Regions from separate parts of the Mucilaginibacter sp. R-33 genome, predicted to be linked through region 1. Evidence: riboswitches for the same ligand, from Rfam matches in the RefSeq annotation. Region 1 holds a riboswitch; the other holds the start of a gene.

Evidence for each region. Region 1 has a riboswitch for cobalamin ahead of metE (5-methyltetrahydropteroyltriglutamate--homocysteine S-methyltransferase). Riboswitches for the same ligand answer to the same signal wherever they lie in the genome.
Region 2: linked by a shared signal. The riboswitch ahead of ACP26M_RS07940 (TonB-dependent receptor plug domain-containing protein) and the one ahead of metE (5-methyltetrahydropteroyltriglutamate--homocysteine S-methyltransferase) in region 1 are both predicted to bind cobalamin.

The regions. Positions count from the first base shown of each region.
Region 1 covers NZ_CP188089.1:1,420,444-1,427,473, reverse strand. Annotated here, with positions in the region: gene ACP26M_RS06160 (SRPBCC family protein) at 1-97, shown strand, start outside; gene ACP26M_RS06155 (cysteine-rich CWC family protein) at 159-404, opposite strand; gene metE (5-methyltetrahydropteroyltriglutamate--homocysteine S-methyltransferase) at 623-2,920, opposite strand; cobalamin riboswitch at 3,094-3,285, opposite strand; gene ACP26M_RS06145 (MFS transporter) at 3,454-4,818, shown strand; gene ACP26M_RS06140 (MFS transporter) at 4,916-6,157, opposite strand; gene ACP26M_RS06135 (TetR/AcrR family transcriptional regulator) at 6,507-7,030, shown strand, end outside.
Region 2 covers NZ_CP188089.1:1,876,738-1,883,767, reverse strand. Annotated here, with positions in the region: gene ACP26M_RS07960 (hypothetical protein) at 1-213, shown strand, start outside; gene ACP26M_RS07955 (diphthine--ammonia ligase) at 439-1,152, opposite strand; gene ACP26M_RS07950 (SIR2 family NAD-dependent protein deacylase) at 1,192-1,878, opposite strand; gene ACP26M_RS07945 (DUF6580 family putative transport protein) at 1,961-2,533, opposite strand; gene ACP26M_RS07940 (TonB-dependent receptor plug domain-containing protein) at 2,585-4,534, opposite strand; cobalamin riboswitch at 4,655-4,849, opposite strand; gene ACP26M_RS07935 (serine hydrolase) at 4,823-6,148, shown strand; gene ACP26M_RS07930 (SRPBCC family protein) at 6,217-6,951, shown strand; gene ACP26M_RS07925 (acyltransferase family protein) at 7,004-7,030, opposite strand, start outside.

The DNA of each region.
Region 1 (7,030 bases):
CGATCGTGACGGCATGCTGCAATCGGGCATGGAACGCGGGGTAAATGATTCACACTGGCGTTTGGATGAGCTTTTTGAAGCAGGAGAAATAAAATAGATGCAAAAGGCTGAACGCAGAAAGCCAAAAGCTTTTGATTATCAGCACCGGGCTTGTACTATTACTTACCTTTCTTGATTGCTTCAAGTATCGTTTTCATTTTTTCCTGAGCTGCGGTTAAGCTGATCTCATGCTTCATAACCATCAGGCATTTACGGCAAAGGCAATCCGGGTAGGTTAAGCGGATATAATCACGCTCCTGATCGGTGAAGCTGATGCCCTGGCACTGACACAACAGGATGCTGCCTACTTTGCATTCAAACGGCTCTTTACACCGGGGGCAGTATTTATTTTCATGCTTTGTCATATTAAGTATTTAAATCCGGAGGCCTCTGAAGGTGAAATGACAAAAGAGGGCCTGTCAGTCTGAGCCCGTCGAAGACTCGCGCGCAGAGGCCCTTCCCACCATGCTTCGATAGGCTCAACATGACACCCTTTTTTTAATTATACCTATAAAACTATTGTGTACCCGTAAGGATACACAGTAGTTTTTTTTATTTAAGCAGTTACATTGCTGATAACATTTTAGCGGACAGCTTTCGCGGCTTCAACCATCTCTGTTAAGGCTTTTTGGGTTTCATCCCATCCCCGCGTTTTTAAACCACAATCGGGATTTACCCAAAGCTGGGCATCGGGTATTACGGCCTGGGCGCGTTTAAGCAAACGGATCATTTCCTCCCTGTTGGGCACGCGGGGCGAATGGATATCATATACACCGGGGCCAATTTCATTAGGATACTTAAAATCAGCAAAAACATCCAGCAGCTCCATTTGTGAGCGCGATGTTTCTATCGTGATCACATCGGCATCCATATCGGCTATGCTTTTAATGATATCATTAAACTCCGAATAGCACATGTGCGTGTGGATCTGTGTACTGTCCTGAACGCCGCTTGCCGAAATCCTGAATGCTTTAACTGCCCAGTCAAGGTAATTTGCCCTATCATCCCTGCGAAGCGGTAATCCTTCGCGAATGGCCGGTTCATCTATCTGGATGATCTTGATACCGGCGCTTTCCAGGTCACAAACTTCATCACGAATGGCCAATGCTATCTGCGTACAGGTTTCGGAACGGGGCTGGTCATTGCGCACAAACGACCATTGCAAAATAGTTACCGGGCCGGTTAACATACCCTTCATCCATTTTGAGGTTAGTGATTGCGCATAAGCCGACCATTTTACCGTCATAGGCTGTGGCCTTGATACATCGCCATAAATAACCGGTGGCTTAACACAGCGGCTGCCATAGCTTTGCACCCAGCCATTTTGTGTAAAGGTAAAACCGGCCAGTTGTTCGCCAAAGTACTCAACCATATCATTACGTTCAAACTCGCCATGTACCAGCACATCCAACCCTATTTCTTCCTGCCATTTTATAGCCTTTTCAGTTTCGGTAGCTATCAGTTTATTATACTCCCCCAGGGTTATCGCGCCTTTTTTTAATTGGGCACGCCAGCTTCGTACTTCGGTTGTTTGCGGGAACGAACCAATAGTTGTGGTAGCAAAAAGTGGCAGGTCAAGCAGTTGCTGCTGCTGTTCTTTCCGTGCAGGAAAAGCGCTTATACGCTTTGCGTCATTTTCGGTGATGGCGCTTACCCGTTGTTTAACCGCTGGGTTATGGATCAGTGCAGATGTTCGGCGGGCCTCGTTTGCCTGCCGGTTTTTTGCCAGCTGATGCAGGCTGCTATCGCTCACCACATCTTCCGATAATTTGCTGAGCAATACCACTTCGTTTATTTTCTGCCGCGCAAAAGCCAGCCACTGCTTAATTTCGGGAGTAAGCACTTCATCGTTGGTTTCATTTTGCAGATCGCATGGCGAATGGATCAATGAGCATGAAGGAGCTATCCAAACGCGGTCGGCACCTAATTTATCCTTCGCATTCTTTATAATGACCAGCGAGTTAACAAAATCATTTTTCCAGATATTGCGCCCGTCAACAACACCTAAAGAAAGGATAGTTTTTTGGGGCAGATGCTCCATTACTTCGTTTAATTGCTGAGGCGCCCGCACCAAATCGACATGTAAAACATCAACGGGTAAAGTTGCCGCTAATTGAGTGTTATCACCCAGGCGTTCAAAATAAGTTGCCAAAACTATCTTCAGGAAAGGAAACTCCTTCCTCAATTGCTTATAGGTATCTTTAAATACCTCCTGTTGTTTTTCGCTTAAATCAAGCGCTAAAAACGGCTCATCAAACTGAACCCATTCGGCACCTAAAGCTTTAAGCTTATTCAGGATGTCAAAATAAACAGGCAGCAGATTTTTGATCAGGTCTGTCTTATCGAAACCAGCCTCTTTCTCCTTGCCCAACAACAGGTACGATACAGGGCCAAGCAATACCGGCTTGCTAACGATGCCCAATTGTTTAGCCTCATAAAACTCGTCGATAACCTTGGTGGAGAAAAGTTTAAACTGCTGATCTTTATAAAACTCGGGTACGATGTAATGGTAATTGGTATCAAACCATTTGGTCATTTCCATCGCTACCACATCCAATCCATCTTTTTGATAGCCGCGCGCCATAGCAAAATACAGATCGAGCTCAGTATTGCCCTTTTGTTGGATCACCTCGTGATAGCGTTTAGGAATAGCACCAAACATCAGTGAATGATCAAGCACCTGGTCATAAAATGAAAAATCATTTGATGGGATCATGTCAATTCCGGCTTCTTTTTGCAGCAGCCAGTTTTCTTCCCTGATGTATTTACCCACGGTAAGCACATTTTTTAAGCCCGTTTTGCCTGCCCAGTAATTTTCGCAGACTTTTTTTAATTCGCGCCGGCTACCAATACGCGGGTAACCTAAATTTTGCGTTAGCATTCTTTTAATTGATTAAATGAATAAATCGGTTAAAAGCCCTTTCAGCTAAGCTTCGTAATGTTTTGTGATATGTAAAATATGGAGAGAATATATGGTCACAGTCTGTCATAACGGGCCATGGACCCAAACAGGCAAGTAATCATAACCCAGACCAAGCTTCATACCGCGAAAGCATTGTCAATTCAGTATTAGGCAGGTCTCCTGACTTGTAACATTTTTGCCGTCCTTCCCATCCCTGTTTATCAGGACAGTGGACATTACTGGCAAAAACCTTTGTGTTACTTACAGTTGCGCGACAGTTCGTGATTTACACACGATTCCCTATTAATCTACAATTAAGTAAAACCTATACCGGTTGATGAAGTAAAGTAAAGAACTTATCGGGGCAAATATAATGATCTGCCGGCTGAATATTCAGGTTATTTCTTGGTTAAATTGTAGGTTATACCATGGCCAATAAACGCGTAAACCTATAAAGCGTTGAATTGTACCATGCCAGATGCAAACTGATCCTTACCTTTGGCAGCTTCTATATGGATCAGAAAACACATTCAAACCTTCCGGGCTTTGGCTGGGCGGTATTAACTACCAGTTTGGCCTTTGTAGTAGCACAACTTGATGTTTCTATCGTTAATATTGCACTACCTGAAATTGCAAAAGCATATCATGCGGGTATCAGCACCCTGCAATGGGTAATTGACGCATACACGCTTGCATTTGCAGTACTCATGCTGTCGGCAGGTAGCCTCGGCGACCTATTAGGATCAAAAAAGATCTTCCAGATTGGCATGATCATTTTCGGTATTGCATCAGCAGGATGCGGTTTGGCCCCTGATGCAATTACGCTTATCATTTGCCGTGTGGCCCAGGGAATTGGGGCTGCTATGATGATCCCAAGCTCGCTTGCATTGCTCAATCACCAGTTTGCACATACACCACAAACACGCACGCGGGCCGTAGGCTTGTGGACAGCTGCCGGAAGCGCTGCCATGGCTGCAGGCCCCACTATTGGTGGCTTCCTGATAGCATTCAGCAGTTGGCGTTTCATTTTTATTGTTAACATCCCAATCTGCATAATTGGTTATATCCTGAGTTTTAAAATGGCGCAAATGACAAAAACAAGCAAGAGGAGTTTTGATTTGCCCGGACAACTCACCTGGATGCTATCAGTCACCACGCTCATTAGTGTAATTATTGAAATACCCCGGCTTGGATTAAGCCATGTACTAATCTGGGGAGGGCTTATTTTGAGTTTATTGATTTTCGGTCTTTTTTTATGGATTGAAGGCAAAACAGCACATCCAATGCTGCCATTCCATCTGTTCAAGTCAGCGAGGTTTAATGCACTTTTAATACTCGGAGCGGTTTTAAACGGATCTTACTATGGCAGCGTTTTTATTTTAAGCCTTTATCTGCAAAAAGTACTAAACTATCCATCCATTATGGCCGGGCTGGCATTTCTTCCGCTTACTGTAGGCTTTGTGATCTCCAATGTGATTAGCGGCCGCATCATTAACCGCTACGGCATCCGTAAACCTATCATTGTTGGCCTCATCATGTTTGCCGCCGGCTTTGCGGGTTTATTCATAGCTCACGAGCATACCCCATATCTTGAACTATTCCCGCCTTTCCTGGTCATCCCGATGGGTATGGGCCTTGCTGTACCAGCCATGACCAATGGTATTTTATCAAGTGTAGATAAAACATTATCAGGAACTGCCTCGGCTATATTAAACACGGCAAGGCAAACAGCGGGTGCCATAGGTGTAGCCGTTTTTGGTGCAATGGCTGCAGGAGGCACACTGGCCATTTTAGGCGCCGTATCCAAAAGCGCAGCCATATCCATCGGCTTAACCGCTTTCGCCATGTTATTAATTGTAAAAGGACTAAAAAGATAAAACTGCTGATATCGCATAACAAAATGGAAGCCGATAATTCCTTACCGGCCTCCATTATTCCATCATAAAGTTATATGAAACCAGGGAATCTTATTCCTTATACAACAGCTACCTCAGCAGCTAAAATAACAGCCGCTTCTTCTTGTTTTTGGTGCGAAGCCCTCGCTTTGATGAAAAGCACCAGTGTAACAACCGCCAGTATCGCGAACGATAAATAAGCGGTTCCTAATAACTGCTGATTTTTGATAGCCATAATATTTACAATTCCATAGCTAAAAAATGAAGTGATAATATAAAGTGAGCCGCCGGTCACGCCGCTTGCAATACCCGCATTTTTTGAAAACCGGCCTAAACAGTAAGCAAATATATTATTGAATATAAAGCCAGATAACAGGTGAACCAATGCTGTAAATGCCATCAGCGTAAATAAATTTGTTTTAATCCCTGCTGTGAACACCATTAAAGCGGCAAAGCCTAATTGCAGTGCAAGCGCTATAGATACTTTTTTGATAAGCGGCTTCCTGATGAGGGTTTTTGAAATAATACCGCCCGCCATCAATGATACCCCCGAAAGCAGCGAACAATAACCGGTTACCACAGGCGACAAATGAAATACATGCTCAATTATAAAAGGGCTGCTCATACCATACACCACCAGCATGGCATAGCTCAGGGAGATCAGGATGAGGCCCAGGGAAAAATCACGGGTTTTAATTGTAGCCAGGTAAACCTGCAGAATACTTTTGGCTTTGAATGGGTGATAATTTTTTAATGATTCGCCACCGTATACCAGCTCTAAAACAAGTAGTGAAAGAGTGGCTATCCCCAGGAAAAGGAAGTTGGATTCCCAGCCAAAGGCAGCTTCAAGGTAACCTCCAATAAAGGGTGCTACAATAGGCGCGGTTGCCCAAATGATAGAAAAAAGGCTGGTATAATGTTTAAGTTGCTCGCCCGAGTACATATCTACAAAGTATGCCCTCTTCCCTACTACAATAAGCGCTACCGTGATGCCCTGCAAAATACGCATTGCATAAATAAGCTCGATATTATGACAGATAGCTATGACAAAACTTGCAAATGCAAACACCAGTAAAGAGACAGTACCGATACGGTACCGGCCAAAGCTATCGAGCAAGCTGCCAACAAACAATTGACTAACGCCCGAACTGATCATAAACGCGATGAGCGAAAGCTGAACAGCCGAATTATTAACAGCTAATTCCCTGGCCATGGAGGGCAGGGAAGGTATATAAATATCAGTTGCAAAACCCGAAAGCGGGATCAGCGCGAACGCTAAAACTGTGCTGATGCCCCTGTGGTGTTCTTTTATAAGTTTCATAGCTTAATGTTAAAATTTAACAGATCGTAAAAACAGTATTGTGATCCGTTTTTTATTAAAACAAAAGTAGACTAATTGGTTTATTAAATAAAACCATTCAGTCTGATTTTAGCCATATTTACATTACTGTGTCAATCGCTGTTTAATCGGCTTTATAAATACACGTATTCATAAGATCAGTGTAAAAAAAATCACCTTAAAGTTATACAATTACAAAACGGATATGAAAATAAAATACTAATTAACAGACATTTACAAATAACAAAACACACAATTAATTTCAACAGCAATCAACCGATTTTATTTTTTTAAACCATTTAGTCTATATTTGCATAGTAAATAACTGAAGATGAACAAAGGCGAGCAAAAAAGGCAATTCATTATTGAGCAGGCAGCGATTTTATTTAATGAGAGGGGAATTGCCGGCACTTCTGTTGATGAGGTACTTGAAGTTGCCAATACCAGTAAGGGATGTTTTTATGGTCATTTTGAAAGCAAAGACGAGCTGGCACAAGCCGCTGTTGACTACCTTTTAGGAAAACTAAACGACAGGAGGAACAACACTGTAAGCAAGCATAAAACTGCCATTGCCAAGATCAATGCCGCTTTAGACAACAGCAAAAATCCACTGAAAAGTTATATTGAAGGCGGCTGCCCGATAGTTAATTTTTCGACAGAGACGGATGATACTAACCCGGCCATCAAAAAAAAATTAAAAGACATGGTTGATACCGCTATAACAACCTACGCCAATATTATTCAGGACGGAATTGATAATGGAGAACTCTCAAATGCCATAAACCCCGTTGAATTTGCAACCCGGATGATGCTTTCGATAGAAGGCGGCAACGCGATCTGCAGGGTATTAAACAG
Region 2 (7,030 bases), 460 kb from region 1:
AAAATCTCTATCCTGAATATGAACAATAAGTTTATTGTTAAGGTAGAGCAGGGCTCTCTTGAGCAAAGTTACAAGATCCCTGAAATGGACTTAACCGACGGGGTTAACAGTGTTTTTGAATTACTTGATGAAGAGTTTTTAAAAAAAATAGCCGCCCGGTTTATCGACATGCGTAATGATTACAAAGACGCTTATTTTAGATATAACTATTGAAGTAAAACATCCATTTGCATTGATAAACAATAACTTATAATCAATCGCAACTGCAGGCAGAATTTAATTTGGCAAAAAGTTACATTTTAAGCGCTGTTTGTCTTCATCTTACCTTGTATATAAATAAAAAGTTAAACAAGTAGATGTTAATATATTGATATAAAAAGAGTTATATATTTAATCAGAATTTTATTCTGTGTTAACTTTGGCAGAATAAATGAAAGATCAAGCCAATAAAAGGTCGCAATACCAAAAGCCGGAAGGCTTGGTGTCAGTAACTGAAGTGCAGGAATCATCGGCATTTTTCGGTGCTGCATATTCCTTAAAGATCTTCACACCTGTTTTGTATTCAATTGGGTTTTTAAATATCGGCCCTTTAAAAGTGAAGGTGTGGAACTCCCCGTTTTCTCCGCATACGTCAACATCATCGGGTAAAGCATCAAGTAGTTCCCGGCTGATCTCTTTTCCAACAATGCGTTCCAGGCGCTGCTTGGTACAGGCTATTACAGTGCCGAAACCGAGGTTCAAAAATTCATCTATCAATTCGGATGTATCCCTTTGCCACAGCGGGTAAATACCTTTGAGCCCAACCTCGCTTAACCGTGCATCGCGGTAATCTTTTAGGTCCTGCAAAAATATATCTCCAAAAACGGAATGGGTTACACCTTCATTTTTAAATCGGTTTAAATGATGGCGCATTACATCGTCATATTGCTGCATTCCCGGCATTTCGGGCAGGCGGATCTGGTATAAAGGAATACCAATAGCTTCGGCCTGTTTAATCAGCAACTCTGTTCTTACACCGTGCATCGAAATTCTGTCAGCCGCGTCATTGATCGTAGTTACAAGATAAACGATTTCCAGATCCGGATTTTGCAGGCAATAATATAAGGCGAGGGCGCTGTCTTTTCCGCCGCTCCAATTGAAAATACATTTCATATTTAATGAGAGGATTTATTGAGTTAGCGAATTAGTGATTTAATCTTTCAATAATTCATTCACCAATGCAGGTACGCCTATGGTAGCTTTTTCCTGAATCTTAATTACTGGCCCTTTAACATTTACCGAAGGAATATTAGGATCGATAATATACTTTGGCACCTCGCGGTCAACATAACCGATAAGCCCTGCGGCCGGGTAAACAGCAAGCGAAGAACCTATGAGCATGAACACATCAGCTCCTGCACAGATCATCGCAGCATGCTCTATCATCGGTACAGGCTCACCAAACCACACTACATGTGCGCGTAATTGCGAACCTAATTCGCAAAGGTCGCCCATTTTAATTTCCCAACCTTCAATTGGATATGTAAGCTCGGGCTTTATGCTTGATTGCGAACGGGTGATAATGCCGTGCAGGTGCACCACATTAGTTGAACCCGCCCTTTCATGCAGGTCATCGATATTTTGGGTGATGATGGTTACATTATATTTTTCTTCGAGGGCAGCAAGGGCGTAGTGTGCTGCATTGGGCTTGGCTTCCAATACTGTTTTACGGCGTTCGTTATAAAATTGCTGTACCATAACCGGATTATGCTCCCAGGCTTCGGGGGTGGCTACATCTTCAATATTATATCCCTCCCAAAGGCCATCACTGTCCCTAAAGGTTTTTAAACCACTTTCGGCGCTGATACCTGCGCCTGTTAATACTACTAAGTTTTTCATTTTGATATAGATGATAATTGGTCAGGCCAAAAAAAAGCGGATTGCCTTTCAACAATCCGCTTTAAATTTAAATGCTTTTATATCATAATGCCAATTGCTTTTTGTCACGAAGAAAAGTGTACTTATTCTTAGCTAACTCAAAGCCGCCGAAAAGTATTGCACTAAATACTAATGTACCCAATGCCATGTTTTTCTCAAACGGAATAGCTTTAATCAATGATTCACCATAGCCAGCTAAGGTATGCGGATAAAGTGTACCATATAACCAGGGCAGATCTGTAATTAACCAGTGAATTAAAACTGCTGCGATTGAGCCTAAAAGCACATTAAGAACATTTACCTTTTCAAGCAAATTACCAACAAGCACCATTAATGCAAAACACAGGTAAACCCATGCGGCTCCGCCATACCATAAAGTTAACTTTGAAGTATACAGGTAATTAATCACGATATCTGTAGTAAACAACGTAAGCAATACAGTAGCATACCCTTTCCACTTTGAGGTAAAATAAGCACCGCCAAATAATGCAATAGCACCTACCGGATTGAAATTACTCAATTCTTTATACTTAAATGCTAAAAGCCTGAATGCGGCAGCAACCAGGATCATCAAGATCAGGAACAGGTTGCGATTGGTGTTATCTTTTGCGGTCATGATTTTATATATGGCGTAAAATTACTTAATAATCCGAACAATACGCAAACGCTATTTAAATTGATACCTGGCACCAAGCATGAAGTTGATACCGCGGGTGTTATATCCTAACCAATCTACGTATTTAGTATCCAAAACGTTGTTCAGATCGCCAAAAACATTTAGATTTTTGGTTGCCTTGTATTCCAAATGTAAATCTACCAGGTTATAGTGTTTCAATGTAATCACTTCTGATCCATTGTTTGTAAAAGTCAGATCTGTACGGTTGCCTGTATATTTGTAGTTAACGCCGACCTGAAAATCGTTTAAAATATCATAACTAATGTTGGCACCTAAGGTACTTTTAGGCCTGCGGTGAAGGTTGCCGGTTTGTGTACCGGCTTCGTCGGTTAGTTTACCTGTTACATAAGCGTAATATGCAGATGCATGAATTTTATTATCGTGATATTTTAATTCGGTTTCAAAGCCCTTATCTTTTTGCTGTTGCCCGTTTGCATATTGACTATAAGGAGGGCCAGACAGGTTTTTAAAATAGATAACATCTTTGGTATTGCGCTTGAAAAACTGGGTGTTAAATGAAAGGGTATTCTTAACAATCTCCCAATCAAAACCAGCTTCATATGATGTAGTGATCTCGGGGTTTAATTTCGAATTACCATATTGCGAAAACAATTGATATAGCGAAGGTGATTTGAAGGCCGAAGCTATGGTACCAAAGATCTTAAACTGATCAGCAAGGAATAATGATGGGTTGATGGTGTAGGTAAACTTGTCGCCATATTTGCTATGGTTGTTGTACCTGCCACCTAACTCCATGTGGAAGATATCGTATTTGAAAAATAACGACGTATAAGCGCTGAATATGTTATTAGCAGCATCACCAGCTTTAATAATGCTCGGCACACCCGGATAAGATGTTGATTCATACAGACTGTACTGGCTTGTGTTGCTGTATTTAAAGGCCGCACCGCTGGTAATATCAAAATACTTATTCAATTCATAATTAAACACAGCTTCGACATTGGTTATACGCCCTGTATTTTTTGTAACCTGGTGGGTTCCGCCATTGTCAGAGGGAAGGTTGGTGAAATCATTTTGAACCGTATTTTGCGACAGGTTCACGTTGAGGTTACCTTTTGGCAAAATCAATTTTGCACCTACACCGCCAAATAAGAATGTGTTTTTATAAGTGTAATCATTGTCGTTTATAAAAGCACCGTAAGGAAGATCACCGGTATTGTGGCTTACCTGCAGGTTTCCATTAAGAATAAATTTAGATGAAACATTTTGGCTCAGGTTCACGCTTGCCGAACGCTGATGAAAACCATCTTTCTTAAATCCACCTTTGCCGGTAGTATCTGTGGCCGCGGCAAAACCTTTTGAATCGGTATTTGAAAGATTAACAGCTATACCTGTGTTCTTTACCCTTCCAATTAATGAAGCCGATTCTTTAAACGTATTATAGCTGCCACCTGTTAGCTGCAATCCACCGGTTAATCCTTGCTGTTTAGCTTTTTTGGTGATGATATTAATAACGCCTGCTACAGCATCAGAACCATAAAGCGTTGAACCGCTTCCTTTCAAGATCTCGATATGATCTATCAGATCCAGCGAAAAAGCGTTAAGATCATAGCTACCATCAATGCCCGAAGCATTGTTTACCGGAAAACCATCGACCAGGATAAGGGTATTGCCAGATGAAGCTCCGCGCAAGAAAACCGATGTGCTGATACCGGGGGCATTGTTTGCACCTGAAAAAGTTATACCGGCAACCGTATTTAATAATTGAGGTAATGATTTACCCTGAGATTTATTGATCTCATCGGCAGAAATGATGGTAACAACGCGGCCGATGTCTGACAGTTTTTTAGGCGACCGGCTTGCAGTTACTACTACCGTATTGAGTGTGCGTGTGGTATCCTGTGCATATGCTGCTGAGGTAGATAAACCAACAGCTAACAAACCGAATCCCAAAGTAATTTTAGCGTACTTTTTTTCCATGTATGATTGATATGTGTAAAATAATAATGCAGCCTTAATAGCATACACGGAAATGAATAAAATGAAAACACGCCAAACGAAGAGCATTCACATTCAAGCTTCAATCCCCGAAAGCTATGAATAACATATAACGCTTTGGCAGGTTTTCTGACTTACTCCCCTTTTTGCCTGGCCTTCCCTCCTGTTTACAGAAAGTGACTTTATAGATTTGGCAACGGTTACGGAGCTTACAGCTGCGGGACAGTTACGGACTTACACCGTATTCCCTTTTAATTCATTAAACAAATAATGAAACCTAAAGCGCTGCAAAAGTACAATAAGTATCCGTTAACCTCAAATTACATAGCTATATTTATCATGATGAAATATCTCTGTATTTTACTGCTGATCATGAGCGCATCTGGCAGCTTTGCCCAGCAACCAGATACCATTTTTCTAAAGGCTATGCTGTATGAACATCCCGAATTATTTTCGGGTATCCTGAACCATCGCACGCAAAACGAGGTACAAATACTATATACCCGGATAGACAGGGATAAAAACAACATCCCTCACTTTACCTCGTATAGTTATCGCCTTAACGCGCATCATTATTTTTATCCGGCAAGCACGGTAAAACTCCCCACAGCCATATTCGCCCTTGAGAAGTTGAACGAACTGAAAGTAAAAGACTTAAACAAAAAGTCGGTAATGATCACTGATAGTTCATTTGCCGGCCAAACCAAAGTGCGGGTGGATACATCATCGGCAACGGGTCTCCCATCCATTGAGAACTACATTAAAAAGATCTTACTGGTGAGTGATAACGATGCGTACAACCGGCTTTATGAATTTGTTGGCCGGGTGGAGATTAATCAGAAACTAAAGAAATATCACCTTAATAACACCCGTATTGTAGGCAGATTGGCTATTGGTGATGCGGGAGAAAGTACGCGGCACACCAACCCTATCGATTTTTATGCCAGCAATAAACTGATTTATCACAAGCCTGCATTATATGATACTTCAAACTATCCCATGCACCTGGAAAACATGCTGCAGGGAAAAGCTTATTTAGATAGCAGCAACAGGCTGGTTAACAGGTCACTCGATTTTTCTGAAAAGAATGTTTATGCTCTTGCCGATCAGCAAATGGTTCTTAAACGGTTATTATTTCCGGAAACTTTTCCTAAAGCGCAACGCTTTAATTTAACGGCGGAAGACTATCGTTTCATTTACCGTTATATGAGCACCTTCCCTACCGAAAACACTAAACCTACTTATCACCAGCCCGAATATTTTCCGGCTTACTGCAAGTTTTTGTTTTATGGCGGGGATAGCACGGCAGTTATTAACCCAGATATCAGGGTCTTTAATAAAGTTGGCGACAGTTATGGTTATGATATTGATAATGCCTATATAGTAGATTTTAAAAATAAGGTTGAGTTTATGCTCAGTGCCGTTGTACAGTCAAATGAAGATGGCATACTCAACGATAATAAATATGAGTACGCAACGGTATGCCTGCCTTTCCTGAAAAACCTCAGTCGGGTGATATATCAATATGAACTTAAACGCCCTAAAAAGCACTTTCCCCATTTAACTAAATTTAAATTTACTTATAGCAAAAAGTAATAAAATTCACTTCTGAAAAACTTAGTAGCCCTAAAGGTGTTTTAAAAACGATAACTATTTAAAAACCTATGGCAACTACAATAGTAAAATATACCGACAACTTCCCCGTGCTTTATGGCGATGACCGCATAAACCTGAACTGGCCCGAGCGTTTTACGTCCATTGCCGGAGGTGTGAAACTCGGCTTTTCAGGCTTTAAAAACATATTCAAAAATCCGCTTTCAAGTATTGTAAAGATAGGTGCAGGCGGTTATCTGTTAAACCGTGGGATCACCGGGCATTGCGAACTTTATAAGCGCATCGGTAAACTATCAACCAACCCGATAAACGTAAATATCCGTTCGTCATTTGTAGTAAATAAACCAAGGGAAAAGGTTTATCAATTTTGGCGCAAGCTGGATAACCTGCCTCTGTTTATGAAACATCTGGAAAGTGTAGAAGTTATCGACTCCAAATATTCGCATTGGGTGTTGAAACTCCCCAAAAATGTAGCCACTATCAGCTGGCATGCTGAAATTGTTCATGACGAACCTAATGAAGTGATCGGTTGGAGTTCGCTGTCTGATTCAATGATCAACAACGCGGGTAAAGTACGTTTCCAGGATACCGTTGACGGGAAAGGTACCATCGTTGATGTAGTGATTAGCTACCAGCCGCCTGCAGGTGGTGTTGGTGCAGGCATCGCCAAAATATTAAACCCTGTTTTTAAAAATATGGTTGATAAGGATATCCAGAATTTTAAACAGTATATGGATATTAATAACGATCCGGATGAGTTTGTCGAAGTAATTGTCGTTAAATAATAAAATTAACACTTTTATCCCAGGGTGCCTTTATATCTTACAACAATAGCTATCATTTCCGTCTGAATTTTGATTTAAG